Regions from separate parts of the Peribacillus sp. YIM B13482 genome, predicted to be linked through region 1. Evidence: riboswitches for the same ligand, from Rfam matches in the RefSeq annotation. Region 1 holds a riboswitch; the other holds the start of a gene.
The links. Region 1 has a riboswitch for cyclic di-GMP ahead of ACFX4L_RS06540 (anti-repressor SinI family protein). Riboswitches for the same ligand answer to the same signal wherever they lie in the genome.

Region 1 (16,043 bases):
CCGGATCCAAAGCTGGCGCTTCACCGGCTCTTCATCCTCAATTCCTTCAACAGGGGTAATCGGCCCTTCCAATACGCGAATGACATCACCCGAAGTAATCTCCTGAGGATCTTTAGACAAGACATACCCGCCATACGCACCACGGACACTCTTCACCAACCCTGCATTACGTAGCGGCGCAATCAACTGCTCCAAATAATGCTCCGACAGATTATGCGTCTGGGCAATCGATTTCAAACTTTTCGGGCCTTCTCCATAGTGTTTAGCAAGCTCGATCATAATCGTTAAACCATAACGGCCTTTAGTAGATATCTTCATACATATACACCTCAAATTATTTATCCGTTTCTAAATTCTTTTGAAATTATAGCATATTCCCGCCAGAAATGCATTCAACCTCCCTCCATTTGTCAAATTATCCTAATTGGAGAGGTAGGGAATATATTGTTAAAAGACGGATTATCCAGTGCCAAGGACGAATTAACTTACGCCAAGGACGAATTATATCTATCAAGGACGAATTGTCTTACGCCAAGAACGAATTATCCCGCATTTTGGCCGAATTAACTTCTTTGTAAGACAACGTACATTTTTTAAGTTCTGTTCTTTGACACATTTACTTTTACTAAAAATACAGGAAACCTATCATTAATAGAGAATATTTCTATTAATAAGGAGTGGTTACTATGATGATGAAAGAATGTGAGATACCTTTAAAAGTATATATGATAGAAGCTCTAATGAGACGCTTACCACCTGATCATGCTAAGCAACCGATATTAAACTCAGACATCAAAAAAATCAAAGCTGGATATAGTGGGGAATATAGAGTCTTATCCTCTCTAAATGCCCTTCCTGAAAAAGAGTATCTAGTTTTTCATGACCTCCGTCTAATTGGATCACCCTTCCCCTTCCAAATCGACATCCTTATTCTCACTTCTTATTTTCTATTAATTATTGAAGTGAAAAACATGGCTGGTGAAATCTATTTCGACAACACATTCAATCAACTTATCCGTACAAATCCAGATGGAAAAACAGAAGCTTTTGATGATCCAATTCTGCAAGTGAACCGGCAGCGCCAACAGCTAGTTGAATGGTTGAAATTAAAAAAAATCATCAATCTCCCAGTAGAAACATTAGTCGTCAGCGCCAATTCATCAACGATAATACGAGCTGAGAACAGAGATATTCATAGAAAAGTGATACGTAAAGATAGTATTCTTATAAAAATTGCAGAATTCAAAGAAAAATATAAAAAGAAAATCCTTTCAACTAAAAATATGAAAAGAATATCTACTATATTGCTCGACGAACATACACCTTATATCCCAAATCTTTTGGAAAGTTATGGAATCTCTCTTACCGCCCTTCAAACCGGAGTATACTGCCATAAATGTTATGCATTTTCTATGGAGAGACGATTAAGAAAGTGGATTTGCCGTACATGCTTGCATTCTTCCCATGATGCCCACATCTCCGCTCTTCAGGATTATGTATTCCTCGTTAAACCTACCATTACCAACAGCGAATTCCGGCAATTCCTCCAACTCAAATCTCCATCAAGTGCAAAAAAGTTATTAACTTCATTAAAAATACATCATTCCGGCAACACCAAAGGAAGAGTTTACTTTTTACGTTCGATTATTGAGGATAGGACGAATTAATTGGTGTGAAGGACGAATTATTTTCCTGAAGGACGAATTAATTGGTGTGAAGGACGAATTATTTTCCTGAAGGACGAATTAGCTGCCTGAAGGGCGCATTAAATACTAATTCAACTGCATTCACAGCATAATCAGCGCATTTTCCCCATAAGTTGTGATACCTTTATATTAAAAGGAGAGGTGCGCAATGAATATTAAACCGCTTGCTTTCCGGATGCGGCCTCGATCGATTGATGAGATCATCGGGCAGGAGCATCTGGTCGGTGAAGGGAAAATTATCGCAAGGATGGTGAAGGCTAAGCAGCTTTCTTCCATGATTCTGTATGGTCCGCCGGGAATTGGCAAGACATCGATTGCAAGTGCGATTGCCGGAAGCACGAAGTTTGCCTTCCGGACGCTGAATGCGGTGACCAATAATAAAAAGGATATGGAAATCGTGGCAGCCGAGGCTAAGATGTCCGGTAAAGTGATTCTGCTGCTTGATGAGGTACATCGACTCGATAAGGCAAAACAGGATTTTCTATTGCCATACCTTGAAAACGGGATGATTACCTTGATCGGTGCAACGACCAGCAATCCCTATCATGCAATCAATCCGGCTATCCGAAGCCGGTGCCAGATTTTCGAGCTCAAATCCTTGGAAACCAATAATATAACTACAGCTCTGGAACGGGCACTTCATGATGAAGAGCGGGGACTTGGTGCGTATGAAACGGATGTCAGCCTTGATGCCCTTACCCATTTAGCGACTGCTTCAAACGGAGATGTCCGCAGTGCCCTTAACGCTCTTGAGCTCGCCGTCATTTCCACTGAACCCGATGAGTCCGGAACGATTCATATAGATCTGCAAATTGCCGAAGAATGCATGCAGAAAAAAAGCTTCTCACATGATAAGGATGGAGATGCCCATTATGATGTTCTGTCGGCTTTCCAAAAATCAATTCGCGGAAGTGATGTGAATGCAGCCCTTCATTATTTGGGGCGCTTGGTCGAAGCCGGCGATCTTGTCAGCATTGCCCGCCGCATGGTGGTCATTGCCTATGAAGATATAGGTCTTGCCAATCCTCAGGCTGGTCCTAGGGCCCTTGCTGCAGTCGAAGCCGCTGAAAGGCTCGGTTTTCCTGAAGCCCGGATTCCACTTGCCAACTCAGTGGTCGAGTTATGCCTGTCACCTAAATCGAACACGGCCATTGTCGCAATTGATGCAGCGCTTTCCGACATTCGCAGCGGCCATAGCGGAGATGTACCGGACCATCTTAAGGATGCCCATTACAAAGGAGCCACAGATCTCGGACGCGGCATCGGTTACCTTTATCCGCATGACTACGAGAATGGCTGGGTGAAGCAGCAATACTTACCGGATAAACTGCGCAGCAAAAAATATTACAAACCGAAAAAGAGCGGGAAATTTGAACAAGCCCTGGCATCGGTCTATGAAAATATCGAGAAAAAGAAATAACTCCGGATCGCTTTAGACTCGGAGTTTTTTATTGTGGGAAATGAAAGCTTTTGACATGTCTCATATTGACAATGACCGCCTCCCCATGTGCATTCACCATCTCAATGATGCCATCTTTCACCGTACTGACCTTACCAATATTCTTCGGATGCATACCTAAGTCGAGCACCACCAGTTTATTGGTCAGCCTTTTCATCTGTTCCTCCAATGTCCTGGCCCAGCTTAAAGATGAGACCTGTGCCAGTTGCTCTGATTTATTCAAACCGTAAGGGCCTTTTTCATCATTTGTAACCGAAAGCCACTTCAAATGATCCATCGAGATGAACATCGTTTTAAATACGGGCGAATAAAAGACGAAATAGTTATTCATGATTCCCACGATATAGCCATGAACCGAGTGTTTTTTCGTGAGCAGGATTTCAACGAACCTCCCCTTCGCATTCATCAACAATTTTCGGAACGATGTCTCTTCGATCTCCGGCTCTCCTCCCGACCCAAACTCCTCTTCGATCATTGGAAAGGAAAAATTCTTAATGTGCCTGAATGGAATGTAACGGTACACTTTTCCAGTATACAAGACGATGATGTCCGAGCTTGCTTCAATTAAAATCCCCGCTTCATGTATATTCCCTGCAAGCTCAAGTTCCATATACTGACCTATATGTTTTGATAACAAGCGTTGCTTCCTCCTTTCTATTGAAATCAATCAAACCAAACAGTATGCTTTGTTCCAACTTGAAACCAGGTTACCTGTCATAATGGTTGCTTGGCCACTTTTTTGTCAGTTCCAAATAGCATTTGAACTGATAAAATCGTCATTAAAAATTTTTATAGAATGAAACATCTTCCATCATGGGCAAAAGCGGCATGTCCACTTTCCATAAGAAGGCACAACAACTCCATATTGGTTGCTGTACCTGTTTGGTATTTCTTTTACCGTGGGTTTTGGGATGTTGCTTTGATTAAGTTCTCAATCCATATTTGCTTGAACGTATTTACTCGAGGTCCCCGAAGTCTCCCTAAACCTCCATTTGATGAACTGCTTGAAGAGCTTTCAATGAATGAGCTGCTGCTTTCAACAGAAGAACTGCTGCTTTCGTCTGATGAACTGCTGCTTTCATCTGATGAACTGCTGCTTTCGTCTGATGAACTGCTGCTTTCGTCTGATGAACTGCTGCTTTCGTCTGATGAACTGCTGCTTTCGTCTGATGAACCGCTTGAACTGCTTCCTTTTGACGAACCTCCAGCTGAAGAGCCTCCATTTGCAGAGTTTTCACCTTCTGCTTCTGCTTCGCAATTTTCATTTACCTGCACAGTTATAACTACGAATTGGACATGATCCGTTGTCACATAAAATAATTCTTCATGATGAACAACGATAAGGTGGCTGTCAGTAACTTCCATCAGGATGCCCTCAACTTTATTAGGTCCTCCAGCACTGACGGATACCCAATTGTGGACTAACTGCGATAGTAAGCCGTTAATTGTTTCTGTACCGTCACCAAATTGAGGCAATAACTCATTGTCCGCCAGCTCCAGCACTGTTACACTTTTAATATGGGAAATCGGGTATAGAACTAGCCCGTCATTCTCACTGGATAAAACTAAAAATTCCTCTTTTACATCTACAACCTGGCCAACTTTTGATGCCGGACCGCCGCCATTCACTTGAATGATGCTAGTTTGAAGTGATTCCAGCATACCTAAAAAATTTGCTGGATAAACTGTTTCTTCTTCGTTGATCGAACATAAATCAAGTTGAGATTTTTTCGCATTCCCCACAACAATTTTCAAATGCTCGATGGCGAAATATACGAGTTGATTTTGTTCTGTTTGAATCACGATATAATCGCTCTGAACTGTTAAAAGCTTGCCTTCTCTAGAATCAGGCCCGCCTTTAAACGCCCTCACAAATTTCCCTGTTAAAGCTTCAAGGTACGGTAAACCAACAGTCTCTTCCATTTTTCCTTTAGCCTCCAATAGTTATTTATACTTTAGTGATATCCGTACTGCATATATATGCGCCTTCTTTCTAATACGGACTCTGCTAATCACCCATTTTGTAGTAAATCGTCGTACGCCTAGAAAAATGTTATGAAAAAACTCTTTCCATTCTATTCAACTATTAAAAAGGGCCTTCCTTTTTAATAAAAAAACTCCGGAATTTTCCCCGGAGTTACTTCATCATTTACCTTATTGAACGAAATGGCCTTTCTTCCAAGTTACTTAATAATTCCGTCATTTCCCCTCTACTGCTGAGCCAAACGCTTCCATTGACACTGGGTGACGGCAAATTCATCTCGATCAGCAGAATTGAAAAGGATCCTTGGAAGCAGCCAATAGATCTTTATATACCTCCCATTTGCAAAACAGACTTGCACTCCCTCATAACCTGAAAGTCTGTCAGGAAAAAAAAAGAATACTCCAAATCGAAATTTGGAGCATGACATTTACCTATGTTTTTCCTTTAGCCACCCGATTACCGATTTCCCACCGTTTTCGCGGAGATCCTCAGCTTCTTCCTTTCCAATGGCCTTACCATCCTTGATCACGATCACCACATCAAGGATTTTCTCGATTTCCTCGATTTCATGAGTGGCCATGATAACCATTTGCCTTTCAAAATCGATATAAGACAGCAAGCTCCGTACTATCGACTCCCGAACCATAACGTCCAACCCTGAGAATGGTTCATCCAAAAGCACGACCGGTGCCTCCCGAGACAGGGCCAGCACTAATTTAAGACGTCCCCGATTCCCTTTCGACATCGTACGGACTTTCTTCCGGACATCCAATTTCATGAATGCCAGCATTTCAATTGCCTTATCCAGATTAAAATCAGCAAATTGCGACGCATGAAAATCAATATACTGACCTGCGGTAAAATTGGTATAGAAAAAATCAAGCTCTGACAGATAAGAAACAACAGAAGCCGTCCTCCTGCTTACCGTCACCCTTTCGACCGTCACCTCTCCATGATCCGGTTTCGCGAGTCCGGCAATCAGTTTGAGCAATGTTGACTTACCGCTGCCATTGGCCCCCAGCACCCCATATATCTTCCCCACTTCAAACGTGAGTGAAACACCATCAAGGGCAGTAATGCTTCCATACTTTTTCTTTACATCATGCAGCTCAACCGTCATTTTGCATCCCCCTGCTTCTTTAGAAATTGCTGTACCGCTGTCAGCATTTCTTCTCTCGACAAGCCGATTTCTTTCATATTTTCAACGAATGTCTCGATAACCTCCGTTTGAATCCGGGTACGCAATGATGCAATCAGCATCGGATCATTTTTGACGAATGTACCTTGCCCCCTTCTCGTCTCCACAATTCCATCCCTCTCAATCTCGGTATAAGTGCGCTGGATCGTATTCGGATTGACACCCATCTCGACAGCCATTTCGCGGACCGATGGCAGCTTATCCCCACTCTTTACCTCACCCCGTACAATTGAATAACAAATTCGATCGGCAACCTGCAAATAAATCGGTTTTGAAGCATGAAAATCCTCTGACATCCTTTACACCTCAATCTTTCGGTCCAAGAGCCAACATGAAGCGAGGAACAATATCACTAATGCGATAACATCCAACCCGCTTGTCAAAAGCGAAATATTCTCTCTACCTTCTAGATAAAACTCCAACTTGGCTTTTGACAAGGTAAACGACGAACCGTTAAAAGCAGGTACAGCCCATAGATCATCCAGTTTCTTATATATCTCGGTATTTCCAACCCAATTTTTCACCAAAACCATTCCTATAAACAGAAGGGACACAATCAGCCAACGAATATTTTTAATAAGCTGAATCCTTGCGAGTGCATGATACACTACCCATAAAAACATCATTAGCACGGCAATGACAATACTGACCGCCGTCATAACCCCGCCTATCTGTAACAAGCCTACTAATCCCGAAAAACTTTCCACCTGAAAGTCTGGCTGAAAATAACCGGTCGGAACCCTAAAAGCCACAAATACTAAACAGCAGGCAAATAAAATTGAAACCACCTGAAACAGCACACTTGACAATAATTTACTTCCAAGCAGAATCGCCGCAGACTGGGGATTATGAATCCACAACTGCGTCTTCCCCTCATAATTCAAACATCCAAAAATCAAAGAGAACATAATAAATGGTTGTAAGAACACGATTATCCATGTGCACATATAAAAAAGACCTGCAACTTCCAAATACCTGGATGCCAATAAAGCAATAACCACTAAGCCAACCTGTGCAACCAATAGCCAGAGAAGTGTGGATTTCCCGATCAGCCACTCCTTTATCATTAAACCTTTAAACGAATTCAACGTCCCAACCCCTTCATTATTGTCCTAGTTACATAGTACACAGTTACACTGATATATGTCAAAAGTATTATAAAATAACAAAATATACTATTCTTTTATAGTGAATTTAAATATAATAGATGAAGTGGTTACAATAAGAGGAAGGAAGTAAAATATGAGACATGAAAAAAAGACGAAAAAGAAACGGACCTGGCTAAAGGTAGTCGGTATAATTGTCCTACTTTTCATATTAGCAGGGGGAGCGTTTGCCTACTCCATGTGGAATGCTCTAACTAAAACCGTTGAATCAATGCATACACCCATAGACCGTAACACGGATAAACGAACAAAAGACCTAGCACTATCGGATCAGGAGCCCTTCTCGATGCTCATGCTCGGTGTCGATGAACGTGATGGCGACAAAGGCCGTTCAGATACAATGATCGTCTTGACGGTCAATCCACAAAAGAAGTCAGTCAAAATGCTAAGCATTCCGCGTGATACACGGACCGAGATCGTCGGTCATGGTACACAGGATAAAATCAACCATGCGTTTGCCTTCGGCGGCGCAAAGATGTCCATGGATACTGTTGAGAACTTCCTCGATATCCCGATCGACTATTATATGAAGATCAATATGGAAGGATTTAAGGATATCGTTGACGCAGTCGGCGGCGTGACTGTTCAAAACGATTTGGACTTCACCTCCGATGGCATTCATTTTGCGAAAGGTTCGCATACTCTTAATGGGAAAGAAGCCTTAGCCTATTCACGAATGAGGCATGATGATCCGAATGGTGATTTTGGTCGTCAGTCCAGACAACGTTCCATCATTGAGGCTGTCATCAGGGAGGGTGCGAGCGTTTCCTCTCTGACGAAATACAATGATGTCTTCGACGCACTGGGCAATAATATCCAGACGAATTTGACGTTTGATGACATGATGGACATCCAAAAGAACTACAGGGACGCTAGCAAAAGCATTACCCAATCATCCATAAATGGCAAAGGAACGAAAATCGACGGAATCTACTACTATATTGTGTCGGATGAGGAAAAAGAAAAGGTTCAATCCGAATTAAAAGAACAATTATCCATCAAATAAGAAAAAATGAAAAAGCTGTCCGGGCCTGCATCCCGACAGCTTTTTTATTTTCACCGTCCAATAATCTGACAAAAAACGAACACCAATTGTAGAGATTTGTTGGAATTTTTGTTGTTTATTAGGCATGAAAAAACGGTATAATCTAGTAGGAGCTGATACTTACATTTCCCCTTGCCCCTTTCATCACTTGACACTATTATTCTTTGGACCCGGAATTCCATCAACCATCATTCATCAACCATAATAAATAATCCTAAACAAAAGGAGTGGATTTAATTGAAAATCAAAGCAGGCAGCTGGGCTATGCTAAGCACACAGGACAAAATGTTTATTCTGAAAGCCATCAGTGATCGCTCAAGAATGAAATATGTTTCATGATAAGTAGACCTATTGGAATCATTATACGAGAGCATCGCCTCTCCTTTTCACTAAAACGAACTTGTGCCTGAAAAAGGAGAGGAATCTATTCAAACTGATAATTCCATAACAAACGCCATTCGCCTTTTTCTTTAACGACGTAGCAATCCTGTTCCAATGTAAACACCCCAAAACGAGAATTGAAGACCTGTGTAACTGGAATTTTAAAGGCCGTTTTATGCACCCTTCCATCCTTATCCAGACTCCAGTTCTTCACTTTCTTAACACGGCCTACATCATACTGAAAGGTCTCCACATCCATATGCTGTAAAAACACATGGGAGCGATTTTGCACATAAGCTGCCCGATTCGGAAACCGCAGCTTCATTTCAGAACTTAACAAATCCCAGGACTTCCCGAACTCCGCTTCGCTTTCATACTCATAAAAATCTTCCACCACGCTTTTTGAACCGCTCGGCCAAAGAAAAATGATCCAAGCCCCTGCAGCCAATGCCAGGAGAATAATCGCCAATGCTCCCAGTGGAATCTTATTTTGTCTTCTCACTCATCAATCACCCTCACAGGTTATCTTTCATTTATATATATAGGGGAAAACGATAAAAAAGAAGCATGTTGTTAGACATGCCCCTTAAGTTTATGTGAAATGATCTCTCAGATTCTAGGACTTCTCCATCGATAAAAGAAAAGAAAAAAGAAAATTCCCAGCAAACCGCCAAACGTGTCCAGCATGACATCCTGCCACAAGGGAGTTCGGCCACCCGTTAGTTTTTGATGCAGCTCGTCAGCACTCGCATAAAAAAGGATGCATAAAAAAGCGCCTGGAAACGAAAGAACAGGATTCTTCACAAAACGGCGCCAAACACCATATGTCAATAATCCAAACACAAAAAAGATAAAAAGATGGGCACCCTTCCGAAGGAAAAACTCCAGAAAACCATTCACCCCTGCTGTTTGGGCACTCACTTCAACGCCACCATACATGAATGAAATGCCGCTTAATCTATCATACCAATACGGCGTATTGAACTGCGCTAATAAAGGGGAAATGCTTTGCTCCTCATACGTTTGCGAGGAAAAAAAGAAGATGACCATCGCCCATAAAACGAGCAAACCCGGGACGTAGTATCTACGGATCATATACTATCAGGTTCTTCCATGATCCCGCTTAATTTTTCCTTAATCTCGTCCACAAGTTCATTTACAGTAACATCCTGCCCAGACTCTCCCTTGGCAAAAGTGTCTTTTAAAATATCAAAAAAATCCATTTGAATGTTCCACTCCAATATCATTGAGCCACCACTTCATACTGTTGTCCTAATCCTTTTTTTCAAAAATAAGGAATATAGCTCTTTTTATTTGATAATCACATATAAAGTGGTGATTGGCAAGCGGAATTAATCTACAAAAGGGTAAAATCTGAATTTTTAAAGAAATGATCACAAAAAGTTCATAACTGACGGAATATTAAAATCAGCAGTTGAATACATGCAGTTCATTTGGTGTAAGATCCAAATGAAAAAAAACAAAAAAAGGGGCGATTCCTCAGCCCCTTCGATACCCGCTATTATTGCCCCATTAAATAAGTCATCAATGAAATCAATACTAAAGTAATGGAAATATAAGCCCCGATAAAAATTTTCTTGCTTCTCTGTTTCTTTTCATAAACTTCCTCGAACGTAATGAATTTGTTTTTTGTCATCAAATAATCTCCTTTTATTTTGATGGCAGCTATCTGACATCGCCTTCCGCGAAGTCCCTTCGCTTGATCTCTATAGTTATATCGGCATACAACCAAAAACATTTAGGTATTATTAACTATATAGTTTATCATACAAAGTACCTTAATTAAAATATTCCATTCTACCAACAAGTCTTTTATTCCTAGGTATTCATTCTTAATGCAAAGCAATTATCCCTACCTGTTCATAGAACTGTTTTTTGGGCTGCAATTTGTTCAAACCATATCCATTTACCGATTAGTAAATAAAAAGGATAGAAAATCACCCTTTGCAAAAAATAACAAAAATGATATCAACGAGAGGAAGAGAAAAAATGAATTCAGAAATGCAGGAGAAATGCGGGGTATTTGGGGTGTTTAATCACCCCAAAGCAGCCGAATTAACTTATTACGGACTTCATTCACTTCAACACCGTGGTCAGGAGAGTGCAGGAATTGTGGCTAGTGATGGAAAATCATTCAGGAGTCACAGGGGAATGGGATTAGTAACCCAAGTATTTTCACGGGACATCCTTGATGGACTAAGCGGAAATATGGCCATTGGCCATGTACGATATTCAACTTCTGGTGAAAGTTTACTGCAAAACGCACAACCCCTCGTTTTTAAATATAGCGAGGGGGACTTGGCTGTTGCTCATAATGGCAACCTCGTAAATGCAAGGATAGAACGGGATGTGTTACAACAGCAGGGAAGCATCTTTCAAACAACAACCGATACTGAAATAATTGCTCACTTAATAGCTCGTTCAAGTAAAAAGCATTTCGCCCAAGCCGCACCTGATATGCTTAAACGTATCGACGGTTCATTTGCCTTGATTATAATGACTGAAAAACAAATACTAATCGCCTTGGATCGTCATGGGTTACGTCCGCTTAGCCTTGGGAAAATTGGCGAATCAATCATCGCCTCCTCAGAAACATGCGCTTTAAATGCAGTTGATGCTAAGTTCTGGCGGGAAGTTGAACCGGGTGAATGGCTTCTTATAGATGAAAATGGAATTCAAACTGGAAGATTTGCGGAAAAAGGAAAGGTTTCCCTTTGCTCCTTTGAATTTGTCTATTTTGCCCGTCCAGATAGCGTCATTCAAGGAAGAAGTGTCTTAGCAATCCGAAAGGAATTAGGTCAAATTCTGGCAAAAGAACATCCGACACAGGCTGATGTCGTCGTTGCAGTTCCCGAATCAAGCGTCCCTGCCGCCATTGGTTTCTCCCAACAATCAGGAATTCCATATGAAATGGGGATTATTAAAAACCCTTATGCTGGTCGTTCATTCATTGAGCCCACGCAAGAATTGCGCGACTTAGCTGTTCGACTGAAATTAAGCGCTGTGCAAGAAATTTTGGAAGGAAAAAGGGTGGTATTAGTCGATGATTCGATTGTTAGGGGAACGACAAGCAAGCGCATTGTCCAATTGATTCGGCAAGCAGGTGCCAAGGAAGTCCATGTAAGAATTAGTTCACCTATGGTTAGAAACCCTTGTTTTTATGGAGTGGATATGCCAACTAAGGAAGAACTATTTGCCAACAAACACGAACACGAACGAGCGATGGGACAGGTTATCGGGGCAGATTCATTAGCCTTTTTAAGCACCGAAGGGTTATTAGAGGCAGTAGATGTAGATCTTGGAGAAACTAGCAGTCGCTGTATAGCCTGTTTTAGTGGGGCTTACCCAACTGATATTTGAAGGATATGGCAGGCATCACACAAAAACAACCGTCTTTGTGTGATGCCTAAAACCCCATTTTCCTAATATTAAACCCGCGCTGTATTTCTCCTCCTGACAGTCGAACTCCTCGATCACCAATGAGTGTATCTTTTTATTCCGAGTCTTTAATTTCTTATCTTATAAAGTTCATTATAATTTTTATCCAACCGAAAAATGACAACCATAAGGGCAGACTGAATAAAGTTCCCCATATGATTCCCATCATAATATTTGCAGGTCCATCCATAATAAAAATCCCTCTCATTTAAGTTGATTTTATTATTGTGTCCATGATTCATTGTTCAGGATACCCTTTCATATGTTTTTGGTAAAAAAGTCCATAAAAAAAAAGACTGAATATCAGTCTTCCATAAAGTAAATATTTATTAACTCATTATGAACTTTTTATCTCTATTACCTAAGATGAACTCCCGCACATCTTCAATGGATAATCCTAAATTTTTAGCCTCTAAAATTAAATAAACCCATTCTTCTAATTCATTTTTCGCTTTCATGACAAATCCCGCCCCATTTGTGGTAACACAGCCGTCTTAGCATAGCCTTAGACCTGTAATTTTGCGTCCCTACTTTTCAATAGGTTTGCTTTTCTCAAGAATATATTAATCCTTTATTTAAATCTATTGAAAAAGACTTTTTGATTCTCTGTTTTCATGGCGCTCAGCCATCATGTCCTCAAAAAAAATTCCCCTACTTTAATACTATATTAATATTAATTATACTTAAAAACGTAACAATTGCTCATAATATTATTCGTTTTTTTATGTCATTTTTCCACATTATTCTTCAAAAAGTGACATTGCAATATATAAACTCAGGTAAAATGTGCTTTCTTTAAAACACTTTTATAAAAACAATAGAGATATATCCCTATAATTAACTTATATTTCCTATACCGGAAGAATATTTCGAATCAATTGGCTTTACTAGTAATAAAATGATTCAGTTTTAATTAATTTTCCCTAAGAAAAAAAGCCAGCATTACAAACCATAATATGGCTGTAACCTGACTGTTTATTATATATTTTAGAGTTTACACACTTGATTCCATTTGGATCCCTAATAAATTGCTAAACATCCCTCTTTTTTCACTCGCTAATTGGTTATATTCACCGACCTGAATAATTTCTCCCTGATCCATGACCAACACTTGATCGGCATTGCGAATCGTCGATAATCGATGAGCTATTACAATGATGGTCATTTTCCCTTTTAATCTTTCAATAGCGGATTGAATCTTTGCTTCGTTCGCGGTATCCAGTGCACTTGTTGCTTCATCCAAAACAAGGATGGCTGGTTTGCGCAGAATCGCTCTGGCCAGTACTAGACGCTGCCTTTCTCCTCCTGACAGGCGGACACCTCGATCACCTATGAGAGTATCCAAGCCTTGAGGAAGCTTTCTGACAAAATCCGCGGCTGCAGCAAATTCCAAAGACTCCCATATGGATTCATCACTTGCATCAGGGTCAATGATCAGCAAATTTTCCCTTATTGTTGCATTAAAGAGAAATGGATCCTGTGGAATATAACTTATGGACCTCCGCAACGATAATAAGCGGTCATTTGTAAGGGGATTATCATCTATTCTGACTTCACCCTTATTAGGTTGATTTAACCCCATTAAAATATCTATTAAGGTGCTTTTTCCGGCACCCGATCGCCCTACAATAGCCGTCATCCGGTTAGAGGGAATGTGTACGTTTATATTTTTAAGGGCATACGTACTCTCACTTTGATCATAACTAAAATACACATTACGACAATCTAACCCTCGTTTAATTTCAATAGGCTTGATATTTTTATAATCGGATTCATATAACTCTCTCGCAACTCTACATTCGTTTTGTAAATCCGACAATGCTTTAAAAGATGGAAGCGTAGATCCTATTTGCTCTAAATTAGATTGAATGCTAGTGAACCTTGGCCATAACCTTGAGAAAATAACCATGATCAGCATTAATTGTGCTGGCTGGGCCATGAACATCTTTATCGAAAAAAACACAAAAATGGCAATTAAAAGTGAAGATACGATTTTGAAGATCATTTGGGAAGTTGTATTTAACGTCGTTAACTTGATTCTGTTTTTTTCCATTCTTTCACTTAAAGAAAGAAACCAATTCAAATGAGATTCCTCTAGTGAATTACTTTTGATATCTTTCATTCCGTTAAGGTGATCTGTCATACCCGCTAAATATGTTTGTGTTAACTGAAAGGTTTCCTTTCCTATAGACTGAGACTTTTTCACAAATTTCCGGGACGAAAAAATAAGGATCAACCCAAAGGCTATTATAAAGCTCGTCATTGGAACAGATAAATAAAATGCTATACCGATTTGAATGAAAGTAAATATAAGGGAGGCTATAAACTGTAAAAATAAATTTATCCCTGCACTTACATTGAAGGTTTCATTTGTCATGATGTTGATAATATCGGTTTTCCTCTTTTTTAGGTAAAACCCCCAATTCACTTGCAGCAGACTGCCATACGCCTCATCCCTTAACTTTCTAACAAAACCCTGTTGGATTTTCACTCCCAGGATTGTTTGATTCCGCTTAAATACACTTTGTCCTACCATTAATATCACGTAAACTCCAAGTATTAATATAAGACTGAGCGTTTCCGGGATTCCTAAGAATAATTCATTAACCCAGCTTAAGAAAGGAACTTCATCCGTTTTTATATCCATTACACCGGTCAATCCAATCAATGGGATCAATAAGAAAATTCCTACACCTTCTAAAAAACCTATTAAAATCATACAAATAAGATTGATATATAGAATTTTCCCAGAATAATCATGTATTCGTTTGGTAAAAAGTAAGAGATGCTTCATAATCATGTCCTCCATTCGCAGGCCCTATTTAATCGTTTTCCTCCATGTTACCCGGTGGCACCATATTGTATTGTGGTAAAGAGCGAAAATGGAAGGAAAGGTATTGGGTATCCACTTTTCTAATATTAATTCACATTGAAGATGAAGATATAAATGAGTATGTGTGGGGTTGGTGAAGCGTGGGCTCATGGATATGCTTACATTCATTATTGATACTCAACATCTGGGGTATTATAAACTTTAACCAGATTCTTGTTCCTTCAGCTTCCTAGAATCGTTCTTTTTAGAGAACTTAGAAACAACAGTGAACCTATCCATCACTTCAAAACCAGTTATATAAAAAGGTCCACTGCGTAGCCAAGCATGTGCAATGAGCCCTCCATTCTCATCTTTAGCTGTACCTAAATAGAGCGTACTATCAATCTTTCGTTTCTCCAGCATTTTCATACCTGCAATAGCTTTAACAAGACATTGGCTTTCCCATATGGTATAGCGGCTCATAATATTTATAGCCCTCGATACATTTGCTAAAGTCTCTTTATTCGCTGCATTCAAGTCATATGATGACTCTTTCATCTGCTCACCAAGTGTTGGGGCAACCTTTGAAAATGAAAGGCTTTTAAGATAACGGGCCTTGCCTAAATGTAAAAAAGCTTCGATAAACAGCAACTTTGTCTTAAAATTCAATCGAAGAAAAGTCTGAGCTTTCTTTATGATATTCATTTTTTAGCCTCCTAGAGCCTAAAGATAAAGATTCATTACTAGGATTTGATACTAACTAAGCCTTGTTCTAACAATTGATTTAAAAAGCCAGTGACATGTGACATACAATCGGCTGGATCGACATTATA
Region 2 (16,043 bases), on a different contig from region 1:
GGCAAGTCGGAAAGAAAGATAAATATGGCGATAAATAATCCATATCAATCATATCAACAAAGTTCAGTCAATACAGCATCCCCGGGAGAGCTTACATTAATGCTCTATAATGGCTGCATAAAGTTCATCATGCTTGGGAAAAAAGCAATTGAAGAAGGAAATATCGAAGCGAAAAATACCAACATCATAAAGGCGCAAAACATTGTCCATGAATTGATGGTGACGCTGAATATGGATGTCGAAGTGTCCAAGGAAATGATGAGTCTGTATGATTTCATGAACCGACGTCTGATAGAGGCGAATATGAAAAATGATGTTGCAGCCTTGGAAGAGGTCGAGGGACTCGTTACTGACTTCCGTAATACCTGGAAGGAATTTATTCAGATGAACCGGAAAAAACAGTTTACACAAAGCGGTCAAGTGTAATGATCATTCAAACCTTTCATGATTTGACTGTTGAATTACTTGCCGTTTTGGAAGATCGGACGATTGCAGAACGTGAAGATAAAATAGAAAGGTTCACACAGCTGATTGACCAGCGGGATGAACTTCTTTCTCAAATCAAACCGCCTTTTACTGGTGAAGAGCAACAACTTGGCCGTGCAACAATGTTACTTAACGAACAGGTCGATCGCATGCTTTATCTCCAAAAGCTGGAGATAAAGCGGGACATCCAGGAAATAAATAAGAAGAAAAAATCATCTAATAAATACACGAACCCCTATGAAAGTCTATCAATCGATGGCATGTTCTACGATAAAAGAAATTGATTACCCAGCCGTTTGGATTCCAAACGGTTTTTATGTTAAATATTTTTAAATTTTCTGTAAATAATGCGGGCTTAATTTTTTCTTTATTGCTAGGCATTTGTTATAATGAAGCTAGGGCAGACATCAACCCTTTCCAAAACCTTCCGACAATTGCTTCATAATTTCGACATATTTCATGATGTGTTTCTAAAGGGAACCGGAGGGGTATTGTAGAATCTAACTGTATAGTCTTAATTTAAGGAGGACTCACTTTATGAATTACAACGTACGCGGTGAAAACATTGAGGTAACTCCAGCAATTCGAGAATACGTCGAAAAGAAAATTGGCAAGTTAGAACGATATTTTAACAATACACCAGATGCAAATGTGTTAGTGAATTTAAAAGTGAACAATAATACATCTAAGGTCGAAGTGACGATTCCCATGCAGAATTTGGTTCTTCGCGCTGAAGAGGAAAATGCGGATATGTATGCTGCCATTGACTTGATCAATGATAAGCTTGAACGCCAAATTCGTAAACATAAAACGAAGGTCAATCGTAAGTTCCGGAACAATCTATCGACGACACCCGATACATTCGCTTTCAATACGGATGTTGACGAAGTGGTGGATGAATTCGAAGACGATAATGATATTGAAGTGGTCCGCAATAAGCGCTTTGATTTGAAGCCGATGGACAGTGAAGAAGCCATTTTACAAATGAATATGCTTGGTCACAGTTTCTTCGTTTACACGAATGCGGATACTAATACAACAAACGTAGTGTACCGCCGAAAAGATGGACGCTATGGATTAATTGAACCTAGTTAACTATAATTCTAAAATCAAAAGCACAACCCAGCCTCTGGGTTGTGCTTTTTTTATACATTTTGGTAGTTTCCCATTACATTAATAGCCGATGAGTCCATATGTTTGCTGTTGATTATTTCATTACTATTTTACTAAAGTTAGATGGATATAATCAAAAGGTATAAAAAATGACTGTAATTAACGAACAATTCTTGTTCTTTAACGAGATAGACGTTTATTTTTACCTATTCAAACACCTACAACTTTTGTACTATACTCAAGTTGTTAATTCTTTAAAGAGAACGAGTAGTTTCTTATAAAAAACATTTGCTCAAGGTGCAGAGGGGGCGTTTTTTATATCGAAACAATTGCCATAAATACCATAGGGCTTCCTTTAGCAGTGCCGAATATGGAAAGTGGCTTTGCCCGATCTGCGGTGAGGACTTAACTGTGCAAAAAATTGGTTGCACCTAAAGAGAGAATTAATACGCCCCATCGAATGGTTAATGAAGGCAGTATCCCCCATTTTAAAAAAAGCGAATATGAATAGGACTTTGATAATGATTGAATTAATATTAAATATTCCTAATATTGTAATATTTTGTCGGATAAAAGGTTTGCTTTTAGATAGATTACCGACATAAAATAGCAATATATGGAGTGTGTATCCGTTATAATATGATTAAAAGTAATGATTTGGTAATAGTAACACGACAAAGGCAAACTTATTGAAATTAGGGCGCAAAGGCACAGGTCTAAGGTTTAGCGACTACGATGGCTGGTCTGCCTGAAATACAAAGAGTATTTTAGGAGGTAGAAGAGGTGGCTAATTTGGAAATAGATCAAGAATGGGTAAAGTTGATTTCAGAAGCAAGGAGCTTGGGTTTCAAAAAAGAGGAAATTAGTGCTTTTTTTGAACGGGAAAGCCTTGAGGTTACATTAGAGGAGAACGATGGAAGTTGAGTACTGAAAAGGAGCGAGAACATCCCTATAAACAGTGGTTCAATTCATTAGCTGTTTATAGGGTTGTTCTTCCATGAGATTCTAGCAAGTCTAGTTCATTCAAGCTGTATTCTTCCGGATTATGTAGGTAGATTATTAAACTACTATTCTTCTTTATCTTTTCTCCATTTATTAAACTCGATGAATTCCCTGAATTGTTGTTTTGATACACCCGAATTCATAGCCTCCTCAACGATTTTCATCCAGTCAGTGTCCAAGTTTTCCTTATTTGGTGCATCGTAAAGAAGGGCATCAACAGGAATGTTAAGCACGGCGGAGATTTTTTCAAGAAATTGAATAGAAGGATTCGTTTGTAAGTTTCGCTCGAGCGAACTTAAGTAAGACTTTGCCACCCCCGCTTTATCGGCGAGTTCAGTCATGGACATTTTCTTTTCTTCTCGCAGTTTTTTTACACGTTTACCAATCATCAATACCACCTCGAAACATGTTCTATTTATCTTCTGCTTATAAGTTTGAGTAGCCCACATTAAATCATTCAAAGCATGGAGCCTGTAAGGTTGGATTACCTTGACATGCTATCGCTAGAGAAGGACACAGATTAGTGATGGAAGGTTATGGATAGTTCTCAGTTGCATTTGGAATAGTGGGGAGTTTGCAATATATTTTTTATACTTCCTTTTATTTTAACAGTTTTACTCTTCATTTATCCATTGTTTTTCGCAATAATTGAATTCAGGTCTATACCAGGTAAGTGACATGAAGTTGTACCTCTAGGGTAGAAGTGGTAAAATTAAGCGTGGATTGTAATAATAGAAGGTGTGTTTCTTCTTACTTATATGAATTTTGTTATTGAACGATCATTACCATAATAGAGGAGCGTTTTGAATGCTTAATATATTAAATAAAGTTTTTGATCCGAATAAGCGGGAAATAAAGCGTTTGGAAAAAATCGCTGATCAGGTCGAAGCGCTGGCTGATAAGACGGCTGCGTTATCGGATGAACAGCTGCGTGCCAAAACGGGAGAGTTTAAAGAGCGTTATCAAAACGGGGAAACAGTGGATGATCTGCTAGTTGAGGCTTTTGCGGTTGCGCGTGAAGGGGCAAAGCGTGCTCTGGGCTTATATCCTTACCGTGTTCAAATCATGGGTGGGGCATCGCTTCATGATGGAAATATCTCCGAGATGAAAACAGGGGAAGGTAAAACATTAACCTCCACCATGCCGGTTTATTTAAACGCGCTTACTGGTAAAGGTGTACATGTCGTTACTGTCAACGAATATCTGGCACACCGTGATGCTACTGAGATGGGTATATTGTATGATTTCCTTGGCTTGACCGTCGGATTGAATTTGAACAGTCATTCTAAAGAAGAAAAACAAGAGGCGTACAATGCTGACATTACGTATAGCACGAATAATGAGCTAGGTTTTGATTACCTACGTGACAATATGGTGCTATATAAAGAACAAATGGTACAGCGGCCATTGCACTTTGCTGTCATTGATGAAGTCGATTCGATTTTGATCGATGAGGCGAGAACGCCTTTGATCATTTCCGGTTCCGCACAAAAATCGGCCCAGCTTTATATTCAAGCCAATGCGTTTGTGAGAACTTTACAAAAAGATACGGATTACACGTATGATGAAAAGACAAAAGGTGTTCAGCTGACCGAAGATGGGATGAACCGAGCTGAAAAAGCGTTTAACATCGATAATTTGTTCGATATTAGTCACGTTACTTTGAATCATCATATTAATCAGGCGTTGAAGGCGCATGTTTCCATGCATTTGGATGTGGATTATGTGGTCCAGGAAGGTGAGATTGTCATCGTTGACCAATTCACTGGCCGTTTGATGAAGGGCCGCCGTTACAGTGAAGGTCTCCACCAGGCGATTGAAGCGAAAGAAGGCCTTGAGATTCAAAATGAAAGCATGACTCTTGCGACGATTACGTTCCAGAACTATTTCAGGATGTACGAAAAACTTTCCGGTATGACTGGTACAGCCAAAACGGAAGAAGAGGAATTCCGCAATATCTATAATATGAATGTCATCGCGATCCCGACAAACAGGAATATCGTTAGGGATGACCGGGCAGATCTTATATACGCGTCAACTGATGGAAAATTCAAGGCTGTTGTGGAAGACATCGCCGAACGTTATACAAAGGGTCAGCCTGTGCTTGTCGGTACGGTTGCCATCGAAACATCTGAAGTCATTTCTGCCTATTTATCTAAAAAAGGGATCCCTCACGATGTTTTGAATGCAAAGAACCATGAACGTGAAGCGGAAATCATTGCGAATGCAGGTAATCAAGGCTCAGTCACGATCGCTACCAACATGGCAGGACGTGGTACGGATATCAAGCTTGGTGAAGGTGTCAAGGAGCTTGGTGGACTTGCTGTCATCGGTACGGAGCGCCATGAGAGCAGGCGTATAGATAACCAGTTGCGTGGTCGTTCCGGCCGTCAAGGAGACCCAGGGGTCACTCAATTCTATTTATCAATGGAAGATGAATTGATGCGCCGCTTCGGTTCGGATAACATGAAAAGCATGATGGCACGTCTTGGTATGGATGATTCCCAGCCAATTCAAAGTAAAATGGTGACCAGGGCCGTTGAATCCGCACAGAAACGGGTCGAAGGCAATAACTTCGATTCACGTAAGCAGTTACTGCAATATGATGATGTTCTCCGTCAACAACGGGAAATTATTTATAAGCAGCGTTTCGATGTAATGGAAAGTGAGAACCTACGTGAAATCGTCGAAAAGATGATTACTGCATCCATCCAGCGCAATGTTGCCGCATTTGCACCAATGGGCGATGAGGAAGGCTGGAATTTACAAGGTCTAGTTGATTACCTGAATGGTAACCTATTCAATGAAGGCTCAATCACTGTAAATGATTTAGATGGAAAAGATGAATTGGAATTGGTTGAATTCATTTTAGCAAAAGTGAAAGAAGGCTATGACCAAAAAGAAGAAGAGCTATCCGAAGAACAAATGCGTGAATTCGAAAAAGTAATCGTTCTTCGTGCAGTCGATAGTAAGTGGATGGACCATATTGATGCAATGGAGCAATTGCGCCAAGGGATCCACCTTCGTGCTTATGGCCAGATCGATCCGTTACGTGAATATCAATCTGAAGGTTTCGCAATGTTTGAAGCCATGATTGCTTCTATGGAAGATGAAGTCGCTAAATATATCATGAAGGCTGAAATCCGCAACAATTTAGAGCGGAAGGAAGTCATAAAAGGACAAGCGGTCAACCCGAAGGAAGAAGACGGGGGAAAAGTGAAAAAGGCCCCTGCCCGTAAAAAGGAAGACGTTGGCCGGAATGCGTTATGTCCATGCGGCAGCGGTAAAAAATATAAGAATTGCCATGGTAATTTAGGCTAAAGTTAGGTGTATAATGATTATGAGACGGTAAAGTTTAACGCTTGCCGCCTCTTTTCATGTTTAGTTTGCATAAAGCAATATATTTGCATATAGTTTGAAGAGGTTAATTTGTAATGAAGCGAATCCCTCTACAGGGATTTTTTTTTAACATACTTAATGAGGTGAAGAGAAATGGAATTGGCAGAAATTAGAAATGAACTCGAACGGACAGCGCAACGATTAACGGACTTTAGGGGGTCTCTTTGACTTAGATGAAAAAGAGGCACGAATCGCACAGCTTGAAAATGAGATGACACATCCTGATTTTTGGAATGATCAGCAAAAAGCACAGACTGTCATCAATGAAACGAATGCTTTGAAAGAACAAGTGAATCAATTGTCCGACCTTAATGAATCATATGAAAATCTGGATTTGACATATGAACTAGTGAAAGAAGAGAATGATGAAGAACTTTTGGCTGAGCTGGAAGAAGAAATCACGATTCTTTCACAAAAGATGAATGACTTTGAACTTCAACTTTTACTAAGTGAAGAATATGATTCGAAAAATGCCATTCTTGAACTTCATCCAGGTGCAGGCGGAACGGAGTCCCAGGATTGGGGTTCAATGCTACTTCGTATGTATACAAGATGGGGTGAAAAAAGAGGCTTTAAAGTGGAAACCCTTGATTACCTTCCAGGTGATGAAGCTGGAATCAAGAGTGTCACTTTACTTTTCAAAGGCCATAACGCCTATGGCTATTTGAAAGCGGAAAAGGGCGTGCACCGTCTAGTCCGTATTTCTCCTTTCGATTCATCGGGACGGCGCCATACTTCATTCGTTTCGTGTGAAGTCATGCCGGAATTCGATGAGACGATCAATATAGAAATACGCACGGAAGATTTGAAAGTCGACACGTACCGGGCAAGTGGTGCAGGTGGTCAGCATATCAATACAACTGACTCGGCAGTCCGGATCACCCATTTACCTACCAATACTGTGGTAACGTGTCAAAACGAGAGATCGCAAATCAAAAACAAGGCCCAAGCCATGAATATGCTGAAAGCCAAATTGTATCAACGTGAAATCGAACAGCAACAAGCGGATTTGGATGAAATCCGCGGTGAGCAAAAGGAAATTGGCTGGGGAAGCCAAATTCGTTCTTATGTTTTCCACCCGTATTCCATGGTTAAGGATCACCGTACTAGTGCGGAGACCGGAAACTTGGGAGCTGTCATGGATGGGGATATTGATATGTTCATTGATGCGTACTTACGTTCAAAATTATAAGATATGCAAGTCGGACCATTTCGCGGTCCGGCTTTTTTATGGTTTCTTATGCATGAAAGATCCTTGAATGACCTATTAAACACGTCCTCTGGCTGACATTAACAGGATATGAAAAGGGATGTTCTGCTTCGTTCGGCCAATACTATATATAGAGGAAAAGAAACCGGGCGAAGCATCCTCTAATACAAAAGTTAATGGAGTATTGATGGGTGATTGTTGGTTCGGCCATAATTGCCATGACCGGGGTGTATAGGGATATGGCGGCTATATGGATAATACTCGTCCTATATATTGATGTGCGTAATAGACCAGTCGGAATTCACCAAATTGAAACAAATGGTGAAACAAGTTGACCCTAAAGCGTTTGTAATTGTAATCGACGCATCGGAGGTACTTGGGGAGGGTTTTAAACTGGAATAAAATTGGTATAATGTTCTTGTACTGGTATAAATCAGAGGGGGTAAATTCAATGAAAATGAAATGGTTAGCCTTAGTTCTGGGTACTTCTTTGGCCTTGGCAGCATGCGGTGGAAATGATGATGCTGCAGATAAAGAGCCTGCTAAAAATAGCGAAACGACAACGGCAGGTGCTGGTGATGCCGCGAAAATTTACGAAAACAAATGTTCAAGCTGTCATGCAGTGAATCTCGAAGGCGGTGTGGGACCGAATTTAACGAAGGTCGGCTCGAGGCTATCAAAAGCGGACATCGAAAAGGTCATTGCGAATGGCCAAGGTGCAATGCCAAAAGCTATAATCCAAGGCAAGGAAGCGAGTATGGTCGCGGAATGGCTTGCCGAACATAAGTAATGATCAATGAAACGTTCTGCTTAGCAGGACGTTTCATTTAATCTCCTTTAAAATCCTCGAATAACCACATTTAATCCCTTATCAAGCAATCAAATCCTAGGAATATTACATAGATGTTGATATATGTCTAACTGAAATGAAACTGTAATATTTTTTATGCTTAATTTGACAAAATTTGATGTTATAATGTTTCTGTGCTCAAGTAAGAGAGATTCCTGTCAGATTTCAGTGAAAATTGTCGAAAAAGCTGTAGATACATAGTGATAATACAAGCAAATTAGGTGGTTTTAGAATGATAGAAATGATAGATGTGAAAAAGACATATCCAAATGGCGTAATTGCCATTAATGGTATCAATGTGAAAATAAAGCCAGGCGAGTTCGTTTATGTAGTAGGTCCCAGTGGTGCCGGAAAATCGACCTTCATCAAAATGATGTATAGGGAAGAAAAGCCGACAAGCGGTAATATCTTGGTCAATGGCATTAGCCTGCCAAGTATCCGCAATTCGAAAGTTCCTCTATTCCGCCGTAATATCGGTATGGTATTCCAAGATTTTAAACTCCTTCAAACATTCACTGCTTATGAAAATGTAGCATTTGCCATGGAAGTTATCGAAAAGGAACCAGAAGAAATCAAAAAGAGAGTCATGGAAGTTCTTGATCTGGTTGGCATTAAACATAAAGCAAGGATGCTGCCTTCCGAGTTATCTGGTGGGGAACAGCAAAGGGTTGCGATAGCCCGTTCGATCGTCAATGATCCTAAGGTAGTCATAGCCGACGAGCCTACAGGGAATCTTGATCCTGAAACATCGTGGGAAATCATGAACATATTTGAAGAAATTAATAAACGCGGAACTACACTTGTCATGGCCACTCATAATAGGGACATCGTCAACAATATCAAACGACGTGTCATTGCCATTGAAAGTGGAAAAATAGTTCGCGATGAACATCGAGGTGATTACGGATATGAAATTTAGAACATTGCTCCGTCACTTCCGTGAAAGTTTTAAAAATATTGGCCGTAATGGATGGATGACGTTTGCTTCAGTCAGTGCAGTAACGGTCACACTAACATTGGTTGGCGTCTTTTTAGTGCTCATGATGAATTTAAATCATATCGCGGGAAATGTGGAGAAAGATGTCGAAGTTCGTGCACATATTGATAATGCGGCGAATGATGACGATATAAAAGAAATTGGTAGGGAGATTACGAAGATGAAGGGCATTGAATCAGTCATCTTCTCTCCAAAAGATGAAGAGCTTACGAATTTAATAGATGATTTAGGCGATAATGGTGATGCTTTTAAACCATTTGAACAGGACAACCCATTAAGGGACGTTTATATCATCAAAACGAAATCTCCGCAAGATGTCATCAAGGTGGCAAAGAAAATCGAAGGTCTTGATTATATCCAAAGTGTTAAATATGGACAAGGCTACGTCGAGAAACTATTCAAATTCGTGAATATCGCGAGAAACATAGGGATCGTTCTTATTGTAGGATTACTATTTACTGCAATGTTCCTGATTTCGAATACGATTAAAATTACCATTGTAGCTAGAAGAAAAGAAATTGAGATCATGAGATTAGTGGGAGCAACGAATACATTCATCCGTTGGCCATTCTTCTTGGAAGGACTATGGTTGGGAATCCTCGGTTCCATCATTCCAATCGGTCTGATTGCTGCACTCTACTACAATATTTATAAATATGCTGCACCGCAGATTACGTTCAAATTCATAGATTTTCTACCTGCAAACCCATTTATTTATCAAGTTTCGGCCATCCTCATTGTAATTGGCGCCGTTATCGGGATATGGGGCAGCTTGATGTCCGTTAGGAAGTTCTTGAAAGTATAAAAAAGCATCTTTACACTCGAATATTAAAGAAGCCAGATACAGATAGAGAGACGTTACAAGGCACTGGATGTAACGGGATTGAAAGGGGAAATGAAACGTGAAAAAAAATATCATTGCCATGAATGCCTCCATCATGATTGGGTTGGGAAGCATTTTAGCGGCACCTTCGGTTTATGCTGAGTCGATTTCGGATCTGCAAAAACAGAAAGAATCCATTCAGGAAAAACGTACGGGCGTTGAATCGAATATTTCCGACACGGAGAAGAAAATCGATAACCTGCAGGATAAGCAAATGACAGCAGAAGAACAAATCGAGGCCATTGAAGCGAAAATTGCGGAGTCCTCAAAAAAAATCGATGCTAAAAATGCTGAAATTACAGAAACGAAAAAAGAAATAGAGGCATTGAAAGAAGAGATTAAAGTATTAAAAGAGCGGATCGCAAAACGTAATGAAGTATTGAAGGAAAGGGCACTTTCTTTCCAGGAGACTGGTGGGGACGTGAACTATCTTGAAGTATTATTCGGATCATCCAGTTTTGGGGATTTAGTTGACCGTGTCGGAGCTGTAGCGACAATTGCTGAAGCCGACAGGGATATTTTAAAACAGCATGAGCTGGATAAAAAGGATCTGGAAGAAAAGCAAAATGCCGTTGAAACGAAGCTTGCCAGTTTACAAGTGGCAAAAGCTGAACTATTGGAAATTCAAATGCAACAAAAGCAGCAGAAGCAAGAAAAGGATGCATTGGTTAAGAAATTAAGGCAACAAACTAAAGAACATGAAGATGTGAAGATGGGCTTAGAGGAAGAAAAAGAGAATCTTGCTGCTCAAGAAAAAGCTATCAAGTCAGCCATCAACTTAGAGCATCAACGTCTTGCCGAATTGGAAGCAGCTCGTAAAAAAGCGGCAGCCGAAGCGCAAAAACGTGCAGAGCAAGAAGCGGCACAAGCGGCAGCACAAGCAGCATCTCGAGCATCCGAATCTAAAAAACAATCTACTTCTTCAGAATCCAGTGCAAAAAGCAACAGTTCATCACCATCATCTTCACCTTCACTCTCTTCGTCTAATGTAAGTCAAGTGCCAGCTGTATCATCGGGTACTTTCACTAGACCAAGTGCAGGATATGTATCATCAAGAATGGGTGAACGTTGGAATAAACAGCATGCCGGCATCGATATTGCTGCTAGCGGAACTGTTCCAGTTGTAGCGGCAGCCGACGGAGTCGTAAGCCGTTCTTACTTATCAAGTACATACGGTAACGTCATCTTTGTTACCCATTCAATCGGCGGTCAGCAATGGACTACTGTGTATGCACATTTAAGATCTAGACAAGTAAGTGAAGGTTCTGTTGTTGCCAAAGGCCAACAAATTGGCATCATGGGTAGCACAGGACATTCAACCGGTCAGCATTTACACTTTGAGCTACATAAAGGGCCATGGAATTATAGCAAGTCAAATGCTGTTAATCCATTAAACTATATAAATATTTAATACCCAATATATCATCGGAAAAACAGATTAGGATAAATTCCTAATCTGTTTTTTTGTGGTGTATCATTTTCTTCAAGCATATTCATTCCAATCCCCACATATAGTGAAATACATATCAGGGTCAGAAATGGGGATAAATATGGTCAAAAAATGGGTACTTCCTCTAGCAATCATCATGTCACTAGCCATTGGAGCAGTGGGGGGCATATATTGGACAAGCTTCCCGGATAAGAATGAAGCAAAGGAAGAAAGTCAAACAATACCGAAGGATAAGGAATGGGCAAAAGTGGAACAAGCTTACGGTTTGATCGTAAGCCAGTATGTAGAACAGGTGGACGGTTCTAATCTGGTGGAAGGTGCCATCCAAGGCATGCTGTCAGCGTTGAAAGATCCTTATTCCGTATATATGGACAAGGAGACCGCTAAGCAATTTAATGAAACCTTGGACTCCTCTTTTGAAGGGATAGGGACTGAAATTGGAATGGAAGATGGTAAGGTCATAATTGTATCTCCTTACAAAGACTCGCCTGCCGAAAAAGCTGGATTAAAGCCGAAGGATCAAATCCTTAAGGTGAATGGTGTAAGTGTAGAAAGTTTAGATCTATATGAAACACGCCTGAAAATCCGTGGCGAAAAAGGGTCACCCGTAAAAATGGAAATAAAGCGGGCAGGGGTTGCCAATCCACTTGAATTCAATATGGTGCGTGCTGAAATTCCATTGGATACCGTATTTTCATCAATTAAGGAAGTCGCCGGAGAACAAATAGGTTACATCGAGTTGACTACATTTTCGGAGAATACTGCCACTGATTTCAAAAAACAGATGAAGGAGCTGGAAAAGAAGGGAATCGAAGGCTTGGTCATAGATGTACGAGGCAATCCAGGTGGCCTTCTTTCTAGTGTGGAAACGATTCTTGGCGAGTTCATCACAAAAGAAAAGCCCTATTTGCAAATTGCAGAAAGAACGGGAGAAACCCAATCGTTTTTTACAAGCCTTAAGAAAGCGAAAGATTATCCCATTGCCGTTTTGACGGATAAAGGCAGCGCATCAGCCTCGGAAATCCTGGCTGGCGCCATGCAGGAGGCGGGAGGCTATCCATTGGTCGGCGAGAAGACCTTCGGGAAAGGCACAGTACAGCAAGCTGTACCGATGGGTGATGGCAGTAAGATTAAACTTACATTATATAAGTGGCTGACGCCTTCAGGCAACTGGATCCATAAAAAGGGGATCGAACCGACAATCAAAGTAAAACAGCCAGATTACTTTAATGCCCATCAGCTGGCCGTTGAGAAGGTCCTGCAGCGGGATATGAATGATGAACAAATCCAGTATGCACAAAGCATTCTGAAAGGAATTGGATTTGAACCGGGTCGTGAGGATGGTTATTTTGATTGGGGTACGGAAGTCGCTGTAAAAGCATTCCAAAAACAATTTGGACTGAAAGTGACTGGCAAGCTGGACGCTAAAACCGCGGCACATCTTGAATCCGCCATCCTGGAAAAGATCCAGGATGAAGATAATGATATTCAATTACGCACGGCTTTGAATTATTTAGTGAAATAATGCGAAGGCACCGCAGCTTAAGGAGCGGTGCTTTTTTTGCGCTTGATCAAGCTTCCGTCTGGAAACATGAAGGCAGTGTAGGGGAAACAAAAGATAAAGCTACTTTTTCTGCATCTTAATAGGCAGGGAGGTTACATTTTTGATAGAATAGGAGGTATATGACCAGAACGAAATTCAACAAAATTTTGATTACTTTTGAGGATGGTGGATAGAAATTGACAACGGATTGGCTGATAGCATGCTTAATGGGATTAGGAAAACTCTTCCTTCATCCTTTGCTTTATGTTTCGATTGCATATTGTTTATTCATCGGCTATCTTCGCGTTAAACGGGAACGCCATGATTTTAATACGAAGATCTACAGTATTTCCATGGAGCTGCGTTCCATGTTACCTCAAGGGTTGATATGGGGATTAATCCTTTCTGTCCTCACGTTGGCTTTGGGACTCACTATTCCCTTGGCGGCGCTGTTCATCATGGCAGGGGTTACGATCTTGTCTATGTTATCCATGAAAAGGAGGCTCGTTTCCCCCGTTTATACAGTGGGACTCACTTTCTTTATCCTTTTCTTTTTATATGATAGAGATATCAAGCTGCCGGTATTTCAGGATGCATTTAATCAGCTGGATCGGTCCGTATATCCGACACTTGTTATTTTGATAGGGTTATTGCTGATTGCTGAAGGGTTTTTGATTGTAGGCAATGGAAGTAAAAAGGTATCCCCACAGTTGGAGGTATCCAAGAGGGGGCAGCCGATAGGTGTGTATGTTTCACAGCGAATCTGGCTAATTCCAATGTTCGTTATGATTCCAGGAGGACAGCTTCCAGCGCCTTTTGAATGGTATCCGGTTTTTTCAATCGGGGACATGAATCTGTCGCCAATCGTGCTTCCCATTTTAATCGGCTTCAAGCAAAAAGTTCATGGGACGCTCCCGGAACAGGCCATTAGGGCGCAAGGCAAAAAGATAGGAGCATTGGGATTTGTGATTACGCTATTAGCGGCAGTTGGTTACTGGTACCCGCCATTGGCAATCATTACGGCCATTTTAGCAATCCTGGGTCGAGAATTCCTGAATTATTCCCAAAAGGCAATGGATGAAAAGCTCCCTTTTTATTTTTCAAAAAGTAAGCTTGGTGTCCAGATCTTAGGCATAATCCCTCAATCTCCGGCAGATAAGATGGGGTTGCTTAAAGGGGAGGTCATTTCGAAAATAAATGGTGTCGTCGTCAGGGAAGAAGAAGAGTTATACAGGGCGCTCCAAATAAACCGGGCGCATTGCAAGCTTGAGGTCATCGATAATAATGAACAGATTCGTTTTGTGCAAAGAGCCTTATTTGACGGGGAGCATTACGAATTGGGCATCTTGTTCGTTGACGATCAATTAAAGGAAAGTGGACAAGCGGGGTAAGTCATTAAAGCGGAGCGCATGAATGTAAAAAAGTAAAACGGCCTTTCTCGAATCTTATATCGAGAAAGGCCGTTTTAAGTAGGATTGCGATCTTGTATTCTTACTTTTTAAGCATGATTTTTTCTATATCATCCAGCATTTTATTAGCTGCAATTACTCCGCCGGCCGTATTCCATGTTGCGTCACTAACCTCATAAGCATTTCCTTTTTTGACTGCATCAAGGTTTTTCCAAAGTGGATCATTAGTCCACTCTTTTGCAGAGCTTAGTGCTTGTTTGTCGCCTTCAGGAGCGTAGGTGAAGTAAAAGAGAATATCTCCATCCATTTTAGGGATGGCTTCTTTCCCAACCTCGATGGCAAGGTTGCCTAATTTATTATTTGGAGTGAACAGTTCCTTCTGTTGTTCTGGACGTTTAAATCCTAATTGATCGAAAATCACTCCAGAGAATGAATCTGTATAATAAATACGAGTTGTTCCAGCCATGAAACGAACAATGGAAACTTTTTGATTTACCTTATCACCCAATTTAGCTTTAAGGTCTTCTGTGCGTTTATCGAATTTAGCAATTACGTCGTTTCCTTTTTCTTCAAGGTTCAAGGCTTTCGCATATAGTTTAAAGTTTTCTTTCCAATCTCCTCTTAGCGTTTCAGAAAAAACGGTAGGGGCGATTGCATTTAACTTATCATAAACAGCTTCTTGGCGTATCTTGCTTCCGATAATCAAGTCAGGCTTCAGTGATGCGATTTTCTCTAAGTTAACTTCATGTTCAACACCAACAACTTCGACCCCATCCATATCATCTTTAATATGGTCGTACCAAGGGTCACCAAGCCATGATTTAACGGCACCAACAGGTTTGATTCCTAAAGCAAGTAATGCTTCAGTGCCTTCATTTGTTAGAACGACCACTCTTTTAGGCGTTTTTTTCAATTCGGTAGTGCCCATGGCATGCTCTATTGTGTAGCTTGTGTCTTTTTTCTTGTCTTCAGCTTTATTTCCTTCGGCTTGATCCTTCGAATTCCCGCAAGCTGCTAAAAGGAAGACTGCAAATATTGTAAAAATCGTTAAAAATGACTTTAATCTAAACATCTATGTATCCCTCCCAATTTTAAAGCAAATGATAATCATTCGCACTTACCAGCATCATCATAAAATGAATATACTTTTCTGTCAATATATAATTGAAAATGATTCTCAAAATCATTGACATAATCCTGTTAACGCCAGTACAATTGAATAAAATAAGGATTTACAAACGTGATTGGAAAGGTAACTGGTTATGTTATTAAAAAATTCATGGCAGAAATGGATGGGGCTATTCATTACCATTCTTTTGCTGCTGTTTTTACTATGCTCAAGCATTGTATACGGATATACAAATACAACATGGCAAATGGCCATTGATGCTTTTACCCATTTCAATGGGACGAATGAACACATTGTCATTCAATCAGTCAGACTTCCACGGGCCCTGATCGCATCGGCAATTGGTGCAAGTTTAGCCATCTCGGGGGTTTTGATGCAAACGCTGACTAAAAATCCCCTCGCATCTCCAGATATATTCGGGGTCAACGCAGGCGCGGGATTGGCGGTTGTCACTGGGGTCACCGTTTTTGGGATAAGCAATCTTCAAGTATTCACTTGGTTGTCTTTTATAGGGGCAGCCATAGCCGCGATAAGCATATATATGATTGGAAGCATGGGACGGGGCGGCTTGA

Region 2: it holds a riboswitch for cyclic di-GMP, as region 1 does, so the genes downstream of both, ACFX4L_RS01100 (anti-repressor SinI family protein) here and ACFX4L_RS06540 (anti-repressor SinI family protein) in region 1, are expected to answer to the same signal.

The regions. Positions count from the first base shown of each region.
Region 1 covers NZ_JBHZPF010000008.1:22,311-38,353, forward strand. Annotated here, with positions in the region: gene cymR (cysteine metabolism transcriptional regulator CymR) at 1-318, opposite strand, end outside; gene ACFX4L_RS06475 (nuclease-related domain-containing protein) at 687-1,667, shown strand; gene ACFX4L_RS06480 (replication-associated recombination protein A) at 1,855-3,126, shown strand; gene ACFX4L_RS06485 (DUF2642 domain-containing protein) at 3,155-3,802, opposite strand; gene ACFX4L_RS06490 (hypothetical protein) at 4,060-5,088, opposite strand; gene ACFX4L_RS06495 (ABC transporter ATP-binding protein) at 5,577-6,269, opposite strand; gene ACFX4L_RS06500 (GntR family transcriptional regulator) at 6,266-6,643, opposite strand; gene ACFX4L_RS06505 (hypothetical protein) at 6,647-7,435, opposite strand; gene tagU (polyisoprenyl-teichoic acid--peptidoglycan teichoic acid transferase TagU) at 7,590-8,519, shown strand; gene ACFX4L_RS06515 (hypothetical protein) at 8,983-9,441, opposite strand; gene ACFX4L_RS06520 (VanZ family protein) at 9,549-10,034, opposite strand; gene ACFX4L_RS06525 (YwzD family small protein) at 10,031-10,186, opposite strand; gene ACFX4L_RS06530 (hypothetical protein) at 10,462-10,596, opposite strand; gene purF (amidophosphoribosyltransferase) at 10,950-12,320, shown strand; gene ACFX4L_RS06540 (anti-repressor SinI family protein) at 12,728-12,856, opposite strand; cyclic di-GMP riboswitch class I at 12,875-12,956, opposite strand; gene ACFX4L_RS06545 (ABC transporter ATP-binding protein) at 13,393-15,192, opposite strand; gene ACFX4L_RS06550 (lasso peptide biosynthesis B2 protein) at 15,433-15,915, opposite strand; gene ACFX4L_RS06555 (lasso peptide biosynthesis PqqD family chaperone) at 15,954-16,043, opposite strand, start outside.
Region 2 covers NZ_JBHZPF010000001.1:210,025-226,067, reverse strand. Annotated here, with positions in the region: gene fliS (flagellar export chaperone FliS) at 25-426, shown strand; gene fliT (flagellar protein FliT) at 426-770, shown strand; gene hpf (ribosome hibernation-promoting factor, HPF/YfiA family) at 1,024-1,581, shown strand; cyclic di-GMP riboswitch class I at 2,269-2,351, shown strand; gene ACFX4L_RS01100 (anti-repressor SinI family protein) at 2,383-2,523, shown strand; gene ACFX4L_RS01095 (helix-turn-helix domain-containing protein) at 2,667-2,990, opposite strand; gene secA (preprotein translocase subunit SecA) at 3,409-5,922, shown strand; one part of gene prfB (peptide chain release factor 2) at 6,094-6,156, shown strand; one part of gene prfB (peptide chain release factor 2) at 6,158-7,192, shown strand; partial or broken gene ACFX4L_RS01080 (YitT family protein) at 7,452-7,612, shown strand; gene cccB (cytochrome c551) at 7,662-8,000, shown strand; gene ftsE (cell division ATP-binding protein FtsE) at 8,293-8,979, shown strand; gene ftsX (permease-like cell division protein FtsX) at 8,969-9,862, shown strand; gene ACFX4L_RS01060 (murein hydrolase activator EnvC family protein) at 9,960-11,351, shown strand; gene ACFX4L_RS01055 (S41 family peptidase) at 11,491-12,915, shown strand; gene ACFX4L_RS01050 (PDZ domain-containing protein) at 13,131-14,324, shown strand; gene ACFX4L_RS01045 (ABC transporter substrate-binding protein) at 14,425-15,414, opposite strand; gene ACFX4L_RS01040 (FecCD family ABC transporter permease) at 15,605-16,043, shown strand, end outside.